2 regions of the Brevibacterium sp. NPDC049920 genome follow, and region 2 is predicted to be linked to the other one. Evidence: riboswitches for the same ligand, from Rfam matches in the RefSeq annotation. Region 2 holds a riboswitch; the other holds the start of a gene.
The links. A riboswitch is a leader RNA that binds a small molecule or an ion and turns the genes downstream of it on or off. The one in region 2 is predicted to bind thiamine pyrophosphate.
Positions count from the first base shown of each region.

Region 1: another riboswitch for thiamine pyrophosphate. It lies ahead of thiM (hydroxyethylthiazole kinase); the one in region 2 lies ahead of AB0I45_RS00825 (ECF transporter S component).

Region 1 is NZ_JBFAMF010000009.1:35,939-39,965, forward strand. Features, by position in the region: gene thiE (thiamine phosphate synthase) at 1-61, opposite strand, end outside; gene thiM (hydroxyethylthiazole kinase) at 58-948, opposite strand; TPP riboswitch at 936-1,062, opposite strand; gene AB0I45_RS10460 (acyl-CoA thioesterase domain-containing protein) at 1,199-2,005, shown strand; gene guaB (IMP dehydrogenase) at 2,158-3,684, opposite strand; gene AB0I45_RS10470 (HsmA family protein) at 3,944-4,027, shown strand, end outside.
Region 2 is NZ_JBFAMF010000001.1:167,739-171,765, reverse strand. Features, by position in the region: gene AB0I45_RS00835 (energy-coupling factor transporter transmembrane component T) at 1-91, opposite strand, end outside; gene AB0I45_RS00830 (ABC transporter ATP-binding protein) at 88-1,623, opposite strand; gene AB0I45_RS00825 (ECF transporter S component) at 1,632-2,378, opposite strand; TPP riboswitch at 2,407-2,511, opposite strand; gene AB0I45_RS00820 (DUF4916 domain-containing protein) at 2,827-3,372, opposite strand; gene AB0I45_RS00815 (MmgE/PrpD family protein) at 3,597-4,027, shown strand, end outside.

The DNA of each region.
Region 1 (4,027 bases), on a different contig from region 2:
CGGTGACGAGGTAGAGGGACGGGTCCGTGCCGACGGGCAGGTGCGGGGCCGGCGCGCTCATGCGGGGACCTCGACTGCGGCGGCGGTGATCTCGACGGCGGCGAGCTCGGAGTCGGTGACGGAGTAGAGCGCGTCGAGGAAGGCGACGGCGAAGCTGCCCGGTGCCTGCGCGACCTGCCCGGCCTTGAGCCCGGCGGCGGCGAAGTGGGCGTGCGCGGCGACGACCGCCTCGAGCCCGGTGGGGCCGGTGATCGGCAGGCCGGCGGCCTTCGCGGCGGCGAGGTAGGCGGCGGTGACGGCGCCGATCGAGCAGCCGGTGCCGATGACGAGCGGCATGAGCCCGTGCCCCCCGTGGACGCGGACCACTGTCGCGGTGCCTGCATCGTCGCCCGGTGCGGCGCCGGGTTCGGCGAGGACGATCGCGTCGACCTCGCCGGAGATCGCGACGACGCCTCCGGTGGTGGCCGACAGCGCCGAGGCGGCGGTGATGACGTCGTCGACGGCGTCGGTGGCGTCGACCCCGCGGCCACCCAGGCCCATCCCCGCGAGTGCGGCGACCTCGGAGGCATTGCCGCGCACGGCGGTGGGGTGCTGGGCGGCGGCGGCGCGGATGCGACTCGTGCGGTACTCGACGCCGCCCACGCTCACCGGGTCGAGGACCCAGGGGGTGCCGGCGGCGTTCGCGACCTCGATCGAGGCGTCGGCGGCGAGGAACTGGTGGGAGGAGGCGGTGCCGAAGTTGATGTTGATGCCCGACGCGATCGAGGCGAACTGGCCGGAGTCGGCCTCGTGGTCGAGCATCGCCGGAGAGGCGCCGATCGCCAGCAGCACGTTCGCCGTGAACTGCTGCACGACGGTATTGGTGATGCACTGGATGAGCGGCGTGGTGGTGCGCACGCGCGCCCGTGCGGCGACGATGTCGAGGGCATTCGAATGAGGCGTCTGCATGACGATCCCTTCGCTAGAGTTATCCAGATCAGGTTCGATGGGTGTGATCTCAGCCGATTCCCCACGGTCCGGCTCGGGCCGGTCCGCAGGTGCTCAGCACCCCATGTCACTGACGCTCACCCTAGCAAGTTCTGGCACCTCTCGCTGGCCGGGCGGCCGGGCCGGTTAGGATCGCATCCAGGCGCACCCGTCTCACTGGTTAAGCACAACCAGAATCGGGCCAGCCGCCCGAACCGAGAAAGAGGAACCGATGAGCGACGTCCTGTTCAGCAATGCCGAGCCCCTCGAGGGGTCCTTCACCGCGATGATGGAGCTCGAGGAGATCGACACGAACATCTACCGCGCCGGATACGTCTTCGAGGAGCCCTACGCGCTCTACGGCGGCCAGGTCGCCGCGCAGTCGCTGCTCGCCGCTGCACTCACCGTCGAGGACGGCCGCCCGCCGCACTCCCTCCACGGCTACTTCCTGCGGCCCGGCAACGCCGCCCAGCCCACGGTGTTCCAAGTGTTCCGAGACCGCGACGGCCGCTCCTACTCCGCCCGCCGCGTCATCGCGCTCCAGGGCGGCAAGGTCATCTTCAACATGTCGGCCTCGTTCACCAGCGGCACCGACAGCCCCGACCTCCAGAGCACGACCGCCGCCCAGGGCACGGAGATCCGGATGGGCGAGCCCACTCCGATCCCCCGCATGTTCTCCTTCGAGGGCCGCAGCACCGACCAGGCCTTCGAGGTCACCGACTACCCGGTGCGGTTCTGGGGCCGGTGCACCGAGGACCTCGGCGACTCCCCGCTCATGCACTACTGCGCTCTGGCCTACCTGTCGGACATCTCGAGCGGGCTCGGCGCCTTCAACACCGACGAGTACAAGTCGGGCTCGAGCCTCGACCACTCCCTGTGGTTCCACCGACCGGTGAACATGAACGAGTGGGTGCTCACCGACTTCGCGCCGCGCTCCGCCGCCCGCGGCCGCGGCCTCTACACCGGCGACATGACCACCGCTGACGGCACCCTCGTCGCCTCGGTCGCGCAGGAGGCGCTGTTCCGCAGGGTCCGGTGAGCACTCTCCGATGAGCACAGCCCGGTGAGCGCCGTCCTGCCTGCGGCACGGCCGACCCCACCGCACCCCTGGGCGCACGAAAGCGGCCCCTGCACGCGCGTGCAGGGGCCGCTTCCATTCATGTTCCGGTGGACCTCGGCCCACGGCGCGCGTCAGCGCACGGTGTAGTTCGGAGCCTCTACCGTCATCTGGATGTCGTGCGGGTGGCTCTCCTTGAGACCGGCGGAGGTCAGGCGGACGAACCGGCCGTTCGAGCGGAGATCGTCGATGGTCCGCGCGCCGACGTAGAACATCGTCTGCCGCAGGCCGCCGGTGAGCTGGTAGGCGACGTTCTTGAGTTCGCCGCGGTAGGCGACCCGACCCTCGACGCCCTCGGGGATGAGGTCGGTGTCGGTGGCGACGTCGGCCTGGAAGTAGCGGTCCTTCGAGTACGACTTGCCCTTGCGCGGGGCCATCGCACCGAGCGATCCCATGCCGCGGTAGGCCTTGTACTGCTTGCCGTTGACGAGTACGAGCTCGCCGGGGCTCTCGTTGCAGCCGGCGAGCAGGGAGCCGAGCATGACGGATTCGGCGCCGGCGACGAGCGCCTTGCCGATGTCGCCGGAGTACTGGAGGCCGCCGTCGCCGATCACCGGGACGTTCGCCTCGGCTGCGGCCTGGTAGGCGAGGTGGATCGCGGTCACCTGGGGCACGCCGACGCCGGCGACCACGCGGGTGGTGCAGATCGAGCCGGGGCCCACCCCGACCTTGATCGCGTCCGCGCCGGCGTCGATGAGCGCCTGGGCGCCCTCGCGGGTGGCGACGTTGCCGCCGATCACCTGGACCGCGGAGAACGCCGGGTCGGACTTGAGGGTGCGGATCATCTCGGTCACGCCGCGCGCGTGGCCGTTGGCGGTGTCGACGACGAGCACGTCGACGCCGGCCTCGGCCAGCAGGCCTGCCCGGTCGAGCGCATCGCCGTAGAAGCCGACGGCCGCGCCCACGCGCAGGCGGCCCTCGTCGTCCTTGGTGGCGAGCGGGTATTCCTCGCTCTTGACGAAGTCCTTGACGGTGATGAGGCCGCGGATGACGTTGTTCTCGTCGACGAGCGGGAGCTTCTCGACCTTGTGCTCGGCGAGGATCTCGAGCGCGCGCTCGGGCTGCACGCCCACGGGCGCGGTGATGAGCGGCATCTTCGTCATCGTCTCGCCGACCGTGGTGGTGGCGTAGTCGCGGCGCGGCACGAAGCGCAGGTCGCGGTTGGTGACGATGCCGAGCAGCACGTCGTTCTCGTCGACGACGGGCAGCCCGGAGATCCGGTACTGGCCGCAGATCTCGTCGAGCTCGGCGAGCGTGCGGTCGGCGGTGATGGTGAGCGGGTCGGTGATCATGCCCGACTCGCTGCGCTTGACGTAGTCGACCTGGTCGGCCTGGTCCTCTTTGCTGAGGTTGCGGTGGAGGATGCCGATGCCGCCGATGCGCGCCATCGCGATCGCCATGCGGGATTCGGTGACGGTGTCCATCGCCGCGGACACGAGCGGGATGTTGATGTCGATCTCGCGGGTGAGCCGGGTGCGGGTCGAGGCCTCGGAGGGGATGACGTCGGTGTCTCCGGGCAGCAGCAGCACGTCGTCGTATGTGAGTCCGGTCAGGGAGAACGGGTCTCCGGCCGCCCTGAAGTGTTCTTCCACATCACCCATGAATGACCTCTTCCACGCGCTCGACTTCGGTATCGGCCATCCTATGCCGTCCCTCCGATTCCGGGAACAGCACGAGGCGCCCGCCCGCTGTGATGCTGGGCACCCGCACGCGTCACGGCGGGAACGCGCCCCGGCCGCGCGGACCGCTCCCGAGGCGCACGCCGGGACCCAGCGGCGGCCCTCTTCGCGCCGTCGCAGCGTCCGGGAATCAACCTTCCGGTTGATGTGCCGGCCCCCGCCTGCGGACGAGCATGGAGACATGCTCACACCCGCTATCGTCTTCATCACCGCAGCCCTCCTCTTCTACACCGCCGGCGTCTGGGCCGAGCACCTCAAGAAGGAG
Region 2 (4,027 bases):
GGACGGCGAACATGAGGATGAACCCGGCCGCGAGCTTGGTCACCGGGTTGCAGCGCACGAGCGGCGTGGCCCGGGGTGCGAGTGTGCTCATGCCGCGCCCACCGCCGTGCGCGCCCCGACGGGGTGCTCGTGCGCCCCGAGCGCTGCGATGAACGGCTCGTCGTGGGACACGAGCAGGATCCCGGTCCCGCGGTCGAGCTCCGCGGTGAGCAGCAGGCGCAGCCCCTCCCAGGTCGCGGCATCCTGCCCGAACGTGGGCTCGTCGAGGACGAGCAGGGGCGGCGAGCAGGCGAGCATGCACGCCACGGACAGCCGCCGCTTCTCCCCACCGGACAGGGTGTGGGGGTGGGCGCGGGCGAGGTGCGCGAGGCGCAGCACGCCGAGCAGCTCCTCGACCCGGTCCCGGATCCGCGCCTCGGGGAGCCTGGCCCGGTGGAGTCCGAAGGCGAGCTCGGAGGCGACCGAGTCGGTGAGGAACTGGTGCTCGGGCTCCTGGAACACCGAGCCGATGCGGGTGACGAGCTCGCGCGAGCGCCACGCGGCCGGTTCCCGGCGGCGGGGGACCGGCCGGTGGGTGCGGAGCAGCGCGTCGGTCGCCCAGACCGCGCCGGCCGCCGGGCGCAGCAGCCCGCCGAGGGTGAGCGCGGTCGTCGACTTCCCCGCTCCGTTCGGCCCGACGAGCGCGGTCGCCGTGCCGGCGCAGAGCGTGAGGTCGATGCCGCCTGCGACGGGTTCCCGCCGGCCGGGACGGGTGACGGCCAGGTCGCGGGCGGTGAGCAGCGTCTCCCCTCCGGCGGCGGGCCGTCGTGCCGGTGGCGGGGGAGTGCCGGGGATGCGGACGCCTGCGGTGCGCAGCAGGTCGCGGAGCCCGGGGTCGGTGAGGAGGTCCGGGGTGCCATCGGCGACGATCCGCGACCGGTCGAGGACGACGACGCGGTCGACGTGATCGCACCACAGGTCCACCCGATGGTCGACGACGAGGAGCGTGGCCCCGGTGACCGCCTGCGCGCGGAGCGCGGCATCGCGCAGCACCGGAGCCGAGGCGGGGTCGATGTTCGCCGTCGGCTCGTCGAGTGCGATGAGCCCCGGTTCCATCGCGAGCACCCCGGCGAGCGCAAGGCGCTGCTTCTGCCCGCCGGACAGGGTGCGGGTGAGCCGGGCCCGCGCCTCGGCAGCGGCGGCCCCGCCCGGACCGAGGCCGACGGTGTGCAGCGCGGCGTCGACGCGCGGCCAGATGTCCTCGGGGTCGACCCCGAGGTTCTCCATCCCGAAGGCTGCGTCGTCCCCGGCCCGGGCGAGGATCACCTGGGATTCGGGGTCCTGGAGGACGAGCCCGGAGCGGCCGCGAGCCGGATCGGGGCGACGGCCGTCGACGAGCAGCTCCCCGGTGCGGTGCCCGGAGTCGGCCGGCAGCACTCCGGTGAGCGCGTGGAGGAGCGTCGACTTCCCCGAGCCCGATGCGCCGACGAGGAGCACCCGCTGACCGGCGGGCACGGCGAGGTCGATGTCGGTGAGGGCAGGCGCCTTCCGGCCGGCGTGCCGCCAGCCGTAGCCGCGGGCGGTGATGACCGCAGGCCCCCGAGCGGAGCTCACTGCCGGGGCCGGACGGCCGGTGGTGCGCATCGGCCGGCTCACACCTCGGCGGCGGTGCGGCCGGAGGCGAGCGGGGCGAGCACCCCGGTGCGGCGCAGCGCCCGGACCGCCAGCAGGGTGCCGCCCCCGGCGAGCACGAGCCCGGAGACGCCGGCCGCGGCGAGGTAGACGAGCTGCCAGGCCGGCTGCCATTCGGTGTTGTACATGAGGTTCTCGCCGAGGCCCAGGAACAGTCCGGCCCCGAGTCCGGAGAGCAGGGTGACGACCGGTCCGAAGCGGCGGTAGAGCAGGAGGAGGACGACGAGCTCGGCGCCGAGGCCCTGGAGCGCGCCGGAGATGAGGACCTGCATGCCCCACTGGGTGCCGAGCACGGCGGACACGGCGGCGGCGAGGATCTCGCAGTAGAGCGCGGCGCCGGGCCGGCGGATGATCATCGCGCCGAGCGGCCCGGCGAGCACCCACACGCCGGTGAGCAGGCCCGCGGCGGGCGGGAAGGCGAGGAACGGCAGCGAGAGCGTCGACCAGGCCGTCGACCACACCCAGAACACGACGCCCACCGCGACGCCGAGCACCGAGGCGACGACGATGTCGACGACCCGCCAGCGCAGACGGCTCGGCGGCGCGGGGTCCGGTTCCGGGGTGGGCGGATGCGCGTCTGCGCCCGAGGCCGAGGCCGGGGACGGAGCCGTGTCCGCGGGAACTCGGTCGGAGGAGACGGAGTCCGCGGGAGCAGTGTCTGCGGGAACCCGGTCCGCGGGTTCGGGGAATGACGATGACGGTGCCATGGTGGATCCTCCTGTGAATGGCAGGAGGGGATGAAGAGACTCGACTTCCTCCGGCGGTATGAACCGCGTCAGGTTCGAGGGTCTGCGATGCTCGCACTCTCAGCGCCCTGGTGGCGCTCCCCTGTCGTGAGGACGAGCATAGCGCAGAGGTGGGGTCCGTGCAGTCCGTGGGGGACTCGTGGACGGGGGGACCCGTGGACGAGAAGGCCCATGGACGGGAGGACCTATGTATGGGATGACGCATGGACGAACTGCGCGGTATCCGGAACGTGACGCGCAATTGCGCGCTCGGTCTCGGATACCGCGCAGTTCGAGGGGCGGGCTGCGCGCGAGGGCGCCGGGACCTCAGTGCTCAGGCCTCCAGACCACCAGACCTTCAGGCGTTCAAACCTTCAAGCCTTCAGGTCCAGGCGCCTCGGAACCCCAGGCTTCTCAGAACCTCAGAACCTCAGGGAAGGATTCCGAGGTGGGCCAGGGCGGCGCGCACGATGTGCTCCTGGCCGTGGCACATCTCTGCGACGACGTCCTCGCGGATCGCCTCGGCCGGGGTCAGCCAGTCGAGGCTGAGCGCATCGCGGCGCGGGGAGCACTCGCCCTGCACCGGCAGGATGTAGCACAGGGCGACCGCGTGCTGGCGCGGGTCCTGATAGGGCGAGGGCCCCATCTGCGTGGGGAAGTACTCCGCGACGTGGAACGGGGTCAGCGCCGGGGGGATCTGCGGCAGCGCGAGCGGGCCGAGGTCCTTCTCCACATGGCGAACGAGCGCCGAGCGGAGCGGCTCGTGGTAGCGCACCCGGCCGCCGACGATCTCCCGGCCGAGCGAGCCGTCGTCCTCGAGCGTGCGCAGCAGCAGGCCCACCTTCGTCACCTGACCGTGGTCGCCGAGCTGCACCGGCACCGCGTTGACATAGGTGATCGGCATGCGGCGGCGGATGCTCGCGAGCTCGTCCGGTTCGAGCCAGTTGTCGTCGTAGTCGAGTGCGGTGCGCGTCATGGTTTCATGCTGTCACACGCGACCGCCGCGGGGAAGGAAGGCGGTTCCCCTGGGCCCCGGCGGGGTTGCCGAGTCGCCCGCGCACCAAGTATCTTGATATCGAGATACATTGTTGCCCGGAGCACACCCGCCTGCACCCAGGGCATAGAGTGGAAGGGACGGCCGCTCGCCGAACACCCGCGCCCGCCCTGTCCGCGGTCGACGTCGACACGAGGAGAATCTCCATGATCAATCACGAAGTCCGGACCTACAAGAGCTCCGAGGACCTGCCGCGCGAAGAGCAGCTGGCCTGGAAGATCGCCGAGGTCGCCTCCGACCCGGTCGCGGTCGACGCAGACGTCACCGACATGGTCATCAACCGCATCATCGACAACGCCTCCGTCGCGGCCGCCTCGGTTCGGCGCGGTGCCCCCACCCACGCGCGCGAGCAGGCGCAGACCCACCCCACGAAGCCCGGTGCCCCGGTCTTCGGCCTGCAGCTGAGCGAGCGCGTTTCACCGGAGTGGGCCGCATGGGCCAACGGCGTGGCCGTGCGCGAGCTCGACTTCCACGACACCTTCCTCGCCAAGGAGTACTCGCACCCCGGCGACAACATCCCGCCGATCCTCGCCGTCGCCCAGCACGCGGGCATCGGCGGCAAGGACCTCATCAACGG